2 regions of the Shewanella sp. AS16 genome follow, and region 2 is predicted to be linked to the other one. Evidence: predicted binding sites of a transcription regulator. Region 2 holds the regulator's gene; the other holds the start of a gene.
What was found. Region 2 encodes sigma-54, which starts transcription at its own class of promoters, with help from an activator protein. Its sites were predicted from a motif close to GTTGGCACGNNNNTNGNNT; they were not measured.

Region 1: a site for sigma-54 is predicted at 2,893-2,911, ahead of LZP73_RS16865 (DUF4097 family beta strand repeat-containing protein). Genes of this name have one in related genera too.

The regions. Positions count from the first base shown of each region.
Region 1 covers NZ_JAKCLK010000010.1:29,232-34,414, forward strand. The annotation lists gene LZP73_RS16855 (M14 family metallopeptidase) at 1-1,232, shown strand, start outside; gene LZP73_RS16860 (hypothetical protein) at 1,267-2,631, opposite strand; gene LZP73_RS16865 (DUF4097 family beta strand repeat-containing protein) at 2,992-3,741, shown strand; gene LZP73_RS16870 (GIY-YIG nuclease family protein) at 3,777-4,088, opposite strand; gene LZP73_RS16875 (S9 family peptidase) at 4,085-5,183, opposite strand, start outside.
Region 2 covers NZ_JAKCLK010000004.1:170,411-175,593, reverse strand. The annotation lists gene mgtE (magnesium transporter) at 1-558, opposite strand, end outside; gene LZP73_RS12915 (HPr family phosphocarrier protein) at 622-897, opposite strand; gene rapZ (RNase adapter RapZ) at 884-1,738, opposite strand; gene ptsN (PTS IIA-like nitrogen regulatory protein PtsN) at 1,735-2,178, opposite strand; gene hpf (ribosome hibernation promoting factor) at 2,181-2,468, opposite strand; gene LZP73_RS12895 (RNA polymerase factor sigma-54) at 2,497-3,975, opposite strand; gene lptB (LPS export ABC transporter ATP-binding protein) at 4,103-4,834, opposite strand; gene lptA (lipopolysaccharide transport periplasmic protein LptA) at 4,831-5,183, opposite strand, start outside.

The sequences.
Region 1 (5,183 bases), on a different contig from region 2:
CGGCCAACAACCTCAATCTGAACCGCGACTATACCAAGGCAGATACCCTGGAGATGCAGCACATGCTGACGGCCATCAACCTCTGGCAGCCGGAGCTCTACATAGATGTGCATGTGACCGACGGCATAGACTATCAATACGATGTCACCTTCGGCTATAACCTGCCCAAGGGCCTGAGTCCGGCGAGTTACCTGTGGCTGGAAAATAACTATAGACCCGCTGTCGAAGCCGCACTGACGGCCAAGGGACACATACCTGGGAGGCTCATCTTCGCCCTGGACAACGGCGATCTGTCTAAGGGCATGTCCCTGTGGCGCGCCGGCCCGAGGTTTTCCAACGGCTATGGCGACGCCCGCCATCTGCCCACCATACTGATAGAAAACCATAGCCTCAAGCCCTTCAAACAGCGGGTGCTGGGCACCTATGTCATGCTGGAGCAGACGCTGAAAACCGTCGGCGCGCAGGCCACCCGCCTCAAGTCGGCCATTCAGGAAGATAAGTACCGCGCCTCGCCGCTGGTCACCCTGACCTGGAAGAGCGCCCCCCAGGAGCAGGGCTGGGACTTCAAGGGCATAGACTATCGCCTGGAGCAGAGCCCCATCAGCGGAGCCCCTGTGGTGCGCTGGCTCGGCACCCCCAGGCTCTACCCTAACTTGCCTGTGTTCGGTGATACAGTGGCCGACATCAAGATAGTCCGCCCCTCGGCCTATTATGTGCCGCCACAGTGGACCCAGGTGATAGCCAAGTTGCGCTTGCATGGCATACGCATGACGCCCTTGACCCAGCCGCAGACGCTGCAATTGCAGCAATACAGTCTGGGCGAGCCCAAATTTGCCCCCCGGGATTACGAGGGGCACCAAAGAGTCAGTGCCGATGTCAAACTCGACCGGGTCACCCGCACCTTAGTCCCCGGGACCATGAAGATAAGCACGGACCAACCCCTGGGGGATCTGGCCATCATGTTGCTGGAGCCCCAGTCAGCGGATTCCCTGTTTCAGTGGGGCTTGTTCAATCCCGTGTTTACCCGCACCGAATATATAGAGGATTATGCGGTAGAACCTCTGGCGGCCAAGATGCTGGCACAGGATCCCCGCCTCAAACAGGAGTTCGACCAGGCATTGGCAGACCCCGAGTTCGCCGCCGATCCCAAGGCAAGGCTGCGCTGGTTTTATGAGCGCAGCCCCTATTATGATGCCCAGTACCTGACTTACCCGGTCCTCAAGGCCCGTTGAGGAAGCTGGCGCCAGCAGCCGGACTCGATGCGGCTTACAGCAAGGCCAGCTTATGCCCCAGAGGACTGGCCTCGTCCCTGGTCAGCACCAGGCTGTAATTGCTGCTCCCATCCAGGGCTATGGCCGAAGATTGATATACCAGGGTGAGGGTGCCGTTGTCGGCCTTATGCACTATGTTGATCTCATAGTCGTCGGCGGGCAGCGTGATGCTGGCCTGCTCGGCAAAGTCCAAGTCCCCCAGGCTGTAGGCGGCCGTGTCTATGGTTTCTGAGGCGCGCACGAAATACACCTTCAAGTCATCATAGTCGCTGGCAAGGTTGGCAATATCCACCTTGTACTCGAAGGCCCTGGGGCGCCAGTCATGGGCTATCACCATGCCCCGGGTCTGACCATCGGCATCGGCGTAGATCAACACAGACTTGCTCTCATCCTGATTGAAGGTCACCAGCAGGTTATCGAACAAGCCAGCCTTGGAGTTACTGTCGGCCACTGTGATGCCATAATCGTCGAACGCCGTCTGGCTGAAGTCGGTCACTGCCCCGGGCGCGACATCATAGAGGTATTGGCTCTCCTGCTTGCTGGCGAGTCGCACATCTATCTGCTTATCCGCCAGACCGTTGTAGACCCGGTATTCGGCGACGGCTTCCAGGGCGGCATAGTTCACCGGAGTACTGGTGGAGTCGACACTGTCCAGGGTGATCTTGAGCTCACCCGCACCGAAACTGGCGCGGATCACCAGCTTGTAGACGGTTTCATTGCTGAAATCCATGATCCCTGTGGTATAGAGGATCTTGGTGCTGCCGGCCTCCGTCAGGTAAGCGACATAGTCGCCGGTATCGAACATCTGCTCGCCCGTGTAATCCTTATAGGCCAGGCTGCCCAACATCTGCGCCTGGGAGAAATCCGCCCCCGCAGGTGCGACATAGACATCGAACGCCGCGGCATCCGCTGCGGCGTTGACCGCCAGGAGCTGCATCTTGCTGTAGTCATTGTCTGTATCGGCATTGAGCCTGTCCATCTCGCCGCGCGAATAGCTGACGTCCAGCAACTCGGGTGTCAGATAGTCACCCAATAACACCAGCAAATGGTTGCTGTCGCTGGCCAGGTTCAGCGTTTCCGAATACAGGCTCACCTCATCGGCGTCGGCATCCGCCCCCAGGATGCTGACCTCGGTATTGCCTGTGTTGTACTCATACCTCGGCATGGCATCGGCAAAGTCTATGGCGGCATACTCATAGTCGTCGAGTACCAGGGCTGTGGCCCTGCTGTTGGGTGACGCATTATAGTACTGGACATAGGCCACAGCTGAACTGCCACTCTCACTGTCGCTGCCACAGCCGACCAAGGCGGCACAGATCAAAGGCAGGGCCAGATAACCGCAAACTGTTTTTCTTTTCATAATCACTCCATTAACCCATTAATTACATTTGCACTGCTATGACCCAGGTGGCGGGTAAATCAGTGTCAACCAATGTAAAAAGCCGCAAGACTTCCGCAGCCTGGTGTCAACAGAACGCCATGGCCGCAGATCGGCGGCGACTCGGGCAAAAAAGATGGGCAAATTCGCTAAAACTTGGTTTTTTGTCCCATGGATAGCTTGTTAAAACGCGACCATACTCATGATGAAGAATATTTATAGCGTTAAATCATATAGTTACAACTTGGCACGCTCTGTGCTTTAACCGAGGAAGAAACGACAGGGAACACCCGGGTGTGGGCACAGGCCCCATGCCAGGCACAGAATACAGAGGAATAATCCATGAAAGGTCCAGCCATACTAGCCTCCATAACAGTGGCATTGAGTTCTTACCTGGCCAACGCCAACGCGGCCAGCGAACACCAGCAGCGCGAGCTGCAGCTGAGCGCCGCAGATATCCATGTGTTGGCCGCCCGGACAGGTGCCGGCAGCCTGGAGATCCAAGGTGTCGAGGGGCTGAATCAGATCTTGGTCAAGGCCGATATCTACAGCGACGACGAGGCACAGATCGACTTCAGCCTAGCGCGCCAGGCCGGCAAGGCCAAACTGGTCGCAGATGTTAAACAGGCCAAGGGCTTCTTCTTCGGCAGCTACGACTCTCCCTACATGGATGTGACAGTGCAGCTGCCTGCAGCCATGGCACTCGAGCTGGACGACGGCTCGGGTGGCATAGAGATAGCAGGCATGAGCGCCGACATCAGAGTCAAGGATGGCTCGGGCGCACTGAAGATAGTCGGTGGCAACAACCTCAGGATAGATGATGGCTCGGGTGCCATAGTCATCAGCCAGGTAACGGGTGACATAGAAATAGAAGATGGCTCGGGCGCCATAGACATAAGTCGGGTAACGGGCGACATAGAGATAGACGATGGTTCGGGCAACATGGACATACGCGACATTCAGGGCAAGGTCAAAATTCGCGACGGCTCGGGCAACATAGAGGTCAGCAACACCTTGGGGCTGACCATACTCGAGGCCGGCTCGGGCAAGGTCAGCTTCGACCAGATAAAGGGCGCCGTCAGCAGGCCCTGACAGACTTCCCGGCGCAGAGCGTGTCGGCCGCCCGGTTATGCCGGGTCACCGGCTCGCTTCTGCCCACCCCTTAGGCCGGGTGCCGGCACGCTTCCCCCCAGCAGTGCCAGTTTCTTGGCCCTGGGCAATTTCTTCAGCGCCAGTTCCCGCCGCAGGGCATCGCCATGACTGCCGACGGCCTCGCGGTACACCAGGGTCAATGGTCCCTTGCCACGCAGGTACTTGGCCGCCCTGGGCCCGCCACTGCTATGCTCGAGGAAGCGGCGTTCGACATCCTTGGTGATCCCCGTATACAGATGCTCGTTGGCGCAACGTATCATGTATAGCGACCAGACGGCTGAGGTCATTCCTGGCTCGCCCCCTGAGCCGCTTCACTATCCGGGAATAACAAGCCGAGGAAGAAGGCATACTCGAGCGCCGTGTCCTCATATTGGCGATAACGGCCGCTCTTGCCGCCATGCCCGGCTTCCATGTCTATCTTGAAGATCAGCTGATGCCTATCCGTCTTGTATTGTCTCAGCTTGGCGACCCACTTGGCGGGCTCGAAATACTGCACCTGGGAGTCATGCAGACCTGTGGTCACCAGCAGATGCGGGTAGGCCTGGCGCTTGACGCCGTCATAGGGGGAGTAACTCAGCATATAGTCGAAACTGGCCTTGTCGTTGGGATTGCCCCACTCGTCATATTCGTTGGTGGTCAGCGGCAGTGACTCGTCCAGCATGGTAGTGACCAAGTCGACGAAGGGCACATGGGCGGCGATGGCAAAATAACGCTCGGGCGCCTGGTTGGCGATGGCGCCCATCAACAGGCCACCGGCACTGGCGCCGGCGGCCAGCACACGCCCTTTATCGCCATAGCCTTGCTCCGTCAGTGCCTGGGTCACATCGATAAAGTCGTTGAAGGTATTTTGTTTATTGAACATGCGTCCGGCGTCATACCAGGGACGGCCGAGCATTTCGCTGCCGCGCACATGGGCTATGGCATAGACGACGCCCCTGTCCAGCAGGCTGATGACGGAGGAGGAAAAGTCCGGCTCTACCGTGTGGCCGTAGGCGCCATAGCCATATTGATACAGGGGATTGCTGCCATCCTTGCGAAACTTATCCTTGCGATACACCAGAGATACAGGCACTTGCACCCCGTCACGGGCCTGGATGAACAGGCGCTCGGAGCGATAATTCTGCGCATCGAAGCCGCCCAGTACCCGCTCCTGCTTGAGCAGGCGCCGCTCCCCGGGCCGGCCGAGATCGTATTCGAATATGGACTCTGGGGTGGTCAGGCTGGAGTAATAGATCCTCAGCTTATCCGTGTCCTGTTCGGCGTTGACATCCAGCCCCAGCACATAGGCGGCCTCGTCGAACTCCAGCTCGAAGGGCGCAGCACCATCCAGGGGATGCACCCTGATATGGCTGATGCCAAGCTCGCGGGTCTGCAGCACCAGA
Region 2 (5,183 bases):
CACTCTATCCCGCTTATCGACCACATAGAGAGTGTCCGTGGTATCGGGCAAGGACCCACGTTGGCGCAAATAGCGCAGTATGACATCCAGGTTGACGTCCGGCCTCAGGGTCACAGTGTCTGTATTCATTATGCTGCCGGCGGTGTCATCCGGGTAGGACAGGGCCTGTTCAACCCTGAGCCTGTCCTGGCTGCTCATGGATTGGAGCACGCGCTTATATAAGGCATCTGGCAGGCTGCGCAGTATATAAGCCAGCTCGTCTGTGTCCATGCCCGCCGTCGCCTTGGCGACGCTTTCCGGACTCATCTGGCGAATGAGGTGATCTTTGAGATCTTCTCCCAAGGCTTCGAGGATTTCGCCCGTCTGTTGGGTGTCTATCAGTTGCCACAGCACCTGGCGGGTACGCGGTGGCGAGGATTCGAGAATGAGGGCTATGTCTGATGCCGCCATGTCATGGAGCATGTTGCGTACATGGACAAACATGCCGCTGCCAAGGGCCTGATTGAGGCGTGCCAGCCTCTGGGCTGTGACTTCAGCTTCTATTGTTTCGACAGGCATGGGTCCCTCGGTGGCTCAATGCGGCGCTATCTTAGGCCTGGTATCTTTGACTCGTAGGAAAGGTTAGCTGGCTTCGTCGAACTTGGCGTCTATCAGGGCGCAGATGGCGTCCAGTGCCGCCTCGGCATCTTTGCCTTCGGCCTTGATGGTAATGCGTTTCCCCATGCCGGTTTCCAGCATCAGGAGGCCGAGCACGCTGGCGGCCGAGGCCTGTTTATCCCCTTGAATGAGGGTGATGCTGGCATCGAAATCCGACGCCAAGATTGCAAGCTTGGTGGCGGCCCTGGCGTGCAGCCCCAGCTTATTGCAGATGGTGACCTGACGTTCAAGCTTTGGCATGACTCAGTTCCCTATGGCGGGCCTGCACCTTATGTTTACCGTTGGCGAAGCGTTTGGCCAGTTGTTCGGCAACATACACAGATCTGTGCTGGCCACCTGTGCAGCCTATGGCGATCGTCAGATAGCTGCGATTGTTGCGCTCCAGGTGCGGCAACCAGGTTTCCAGCAGGTTTTCTATCTGCCAGATGAACTTATTGACCAGGGGCTGACGGCTCAGGAAGTCCTGTACCGGCTCATCCAGGCCGGTGAGCGGCCGCAGTTCCGCTTCCCAGTGAGGGTTGGGCAGGAAACGTACATCGAACATGAAGTCGGCTTCGGTTGGCATGCCATGCTTGAAACCGAAGGATTCGAAGTTGATCACCAGCTCTTTGTCGACACTGCCGAGCAGGATCTGCCTGACCTGGTCGCTCAGTTCATAGATATTCAGGTTGGAGGTATCTATGTAGTGATCGACCAGCTTAGACACGGGCTCGAGCAACTTGCCTTCGAGCTTGATGGCTTCCTGCAGCGAGACCTTGCTCTTGGATAGGGGGTGCAATCTGCGGGTTTCACTGTAGCGTTTGAGCAATACCTTGTCGCTGGCATTGAGGTAGAAGCTGCTGAGTTCTGTCCCCTGCGGCAACCGGGCGAGCTGTTGTTCCAGCACCTTCTCCTGCTCCGGCATGTTGCGCACATCTATGCTGATGGCCACCAGATCGTTGCTGCCCTTGAACTGTTCCAGCAGGCTGCCGATGAGCTGCAGTGGCAGGTTATCGACACAGTAGTAGCCCAGATCTTCCAGTACCCGCAGGGCAACAGATTTTCCTGAGCCGGAGCGGCCCGAGACTATGACAAGCTTCATCCAGTGATTACCTGATAGAGTTCCGATTCATCGCAGGTCTTGCGCAGCTGTTTCAATATCAGCTTATTGCTGAGTTTTTCAGCCATGCAAGACAGGGTGCTCAAGTGCAGTTGACATTGATCTGCCGGGACCAGCAAGGCAAACAGCAGGTCTACCGGTTGTTTGTCTATGGCATCGAAGGCAATGGGTTCCTCACACTTGACCAACACGGCAATAGGTTGCTCTATGTCGGTCAAGCGCCCGTGTGGGATAGCGATACCATTGCCTATGCCAGTACTGCCCATTTTTTCTCGCGCCACCAGGCTTTCAAAGATCGCCTGAGATGAGAGGTTTGGGTACTGGGCCGCAACTAAGTCGCCTATGAGTTCCAGTACCTTTTTCTTACTGCCTGGAGTGGCGCAGGTGGTGCATTCCGGCCGCAGTATGCTACTAAGTTGCATTATTAGTGTTTTGTCAGCTTCTCTTTGTGTTTAATTACCTGACGGTCGAGTTTATCGATCAGGACGTCTATCGCGGCATACATATCGGCATGCTCCGAGGTGGCATACACCTCACCACCGGTAAGATGGATTTTGGCTTCGGCAATCTGTTGCGTTTTCTCAACATTGAGCACAACGTGCACATTATTGATCTGTTCGAAATGGCGTTCAAGTTTTGAAAATTTTTCTTGTACATAATCACGCAATGAATCTGTGATTTCTATGTGGTGCCCAGTCAGATTAATTTGCATATACCTCTTCCTCCAATGTCCTAAGTGTCTATAAACTCTTACGTTGATTTGAGGGGGGGATCAACATGGCTTCACGATATTTGGCTATGGTGCGCCGGGCAACATTGATCCCCTGTTCTGCCAGAAGTTGCGCCATTTTGCTGTCGCTCAGAGGCTTCTTCTGGTTTTCCGCCGCGACCAGCTTCTTGATGAAGGCGCGGATAGCGGTAGATGAGCACTCGCCACCATCGTCGGTACTGACGTGGCTGGAGAAAAAATATTTTAGTTCAAACAGGCCTCTTGGGGTATGCATATATTTCTGGGTGGTCACCCTGGAAATGGTGGACTCATGCATCTCGACGGCCTCGGCGATATCGTTGAGCACCATGGGCTTCATGGCTTCCTCGCCATACTCGAAAAAGCCCTGCTGGTACTGGACTATGCAGTTGGCTACCTTGAGCAGGGTGTCGTTGCGACTCTCCAGGCTCTTGATAAACCATTTGGCTTCCTGCAGATGTCCGCGGATGAACTGACTGTCGGCCTGGCTCTTGGTGCTGCGGGCCATGGCGGCATACTGTTGGTTGACACTGATCTTAGGCATGCAGTCCGGGTTGAGCTCGACCACCCAGCGTCCGCTTTTCTTCATGACAGAGACATCCGGGATCACATACTCATCATCGACAGGGGTGATGAGCAATCCCGGGCGCGGATTCAGCGTCTGGATCAGGGCTATGGCCTGCCTCAGCTCATCTTCCTTGAGCCGGGTCTTGCGCATCAGGGTGCGAAAATCGCGGCCGGCGATGAGTTCAAGGTGATCTTTAATCAGGAGCCGGGCATTGTCTATGTGGGGGGTATCGGCGGCAAATTGCGCCAGTTGGATCAGCAGGCATTCACTTAGGTCGCGGGCCGCGACTCCTATGGGATCGAAATGCTGAATGCGCTTGAGCACGGCTTCGACTTCATCCAGCTCTATCTCAGGGTTGCCCATGGCATCGAGTATCTCTTCCATGCTCTGGGTCAGGTAACCCTGTTCGTCTATGGCATCTATGATGGCCGTCGCTATCGCCAGGTCGGTTTCCGAGAAGGGGGTGAGATTCTTCTGCCATTCCAGATGCTCATACAAGCCATCGCTGGTTTCCCCCTGGAAGGGCATATCGTCCTCCCGCATGCCGCCGGAGCCGGAATTGGGCGAGGCGGTGAACACTTCATCCCAGGTGGTGTCCATGGGCAGCTCATCCGGCATGGACTCCTGGGTCAGAGATTCGGCGGTATCAACGGTCGAACTGTCCTTGTCCGTCGACACTTGGCTGTTGTCGCTGAAGTCGGTATCCGGCTGCGCCGGATTTTCGTTGGTGCCGGCAGCCTCATAGCTATCCTCCTCCTGCTCGAGAAGGGGATTGGAGTCTAGTGCTTGTTGGATCTCTTGTTGCAGTTCCAGTGACGAGAGTTGCAACAGACGTATCGCCTGTTGTAATTGGGGCGTCATGGTTAACTGCTGACCCAGTCTTAACTGGAGTGACGCTTTCATCTTACCGCTGATCCCTACTTATTATTCTTGAACACAATTGTTGGCTCATTGGTGTTGGCTCGCTGGTGTTGGTGATAGTGCCGACTGTCAACCCGCCATGGTCTGAAAGTGCCGGCCCATGCCTTAACTATAGCCTGAATTGTTCTCCTAAGTACACAGCCCTAACTTGCTGATTGTCTAGGATCTCTGCCGGCGTTCCTTCGGCAATAAGATTGCCGTGGCTGACGATATAGGCATGTTCACACACATCCAGAGTTTCGCGCACATTATGGTCCGTTATCAACACCCCCAAGCCGCGGATCTTCAGGTGTTCGATGATTTTTTTGATGTCGATGACGGAAATCGGGTCGACCCCAGCGAAGGGCTCATCCAGCAGGATAAACTTGGGGTTGGCCGCCAGTGCCCTGGCTATCTCGACCCGGCGGCGCTCGCCGCCGGAGAGGGACATGCCCTGACTGTCACGGATATGGGTGATATGGAATTCTTCCAGCAGGTTTTCCAGCTGTTCTTCCCGCTGCTGCGCCGTCAGTGACGAACGCGTCTGCAATACGGCCATGATGTTGTCATGGACTGTGAGCTTCCTGAAGATGCTGGCTTCCTGGGGCAGGTAGCCTATGCCTTTACGGGCCCGCAGGTGCATGGGATCTGTGGTGAGATCGTCATCGTCGATGAAGATCTGTCCCTTGTCGCTCTTGACCAAGCCGACGACCATATAGAAGGTGGTGGTCTTGCCGGCACCATTGGGGCCGAGCAGACCTACGACCTGGCCCGTCTTTACCGTCAGGCTGACATCCTTTACCACCTGGCGGCTCTTATAGCTCTTGGCCAGGTTCTCGGCTCTCAAGGTAATCTGTGTCATTCCTGCTCCTGCTGGTTAACCTGCGGCTCGCTCTGTGGCATGGGCTTGGGCTCTTCCTGATAAGTTTCAGGTTGAATGATGGTGATCACCCTGTCATCGCCGTCGCCCGAGCTCTCGGCGATGAGTTTCTGCTCGCCTATGTTATAGCGGATGAGGTTGCCCTTAACTTGGCTGCCGGCCTGATCCAGGCTGGCATCACCCTTGAGGGTCAGGGTGCGGCTGGCTAATTCGTAACGTATTTCCTTGGCGCTGGCCGATGCCGGACGGCCATCATCGAGGATCTGCGAATAGGTGGCAGGATCCCCTATGGCGACCAGCACCTTGGCGCCATCGTTTTCGGGAGAATAGG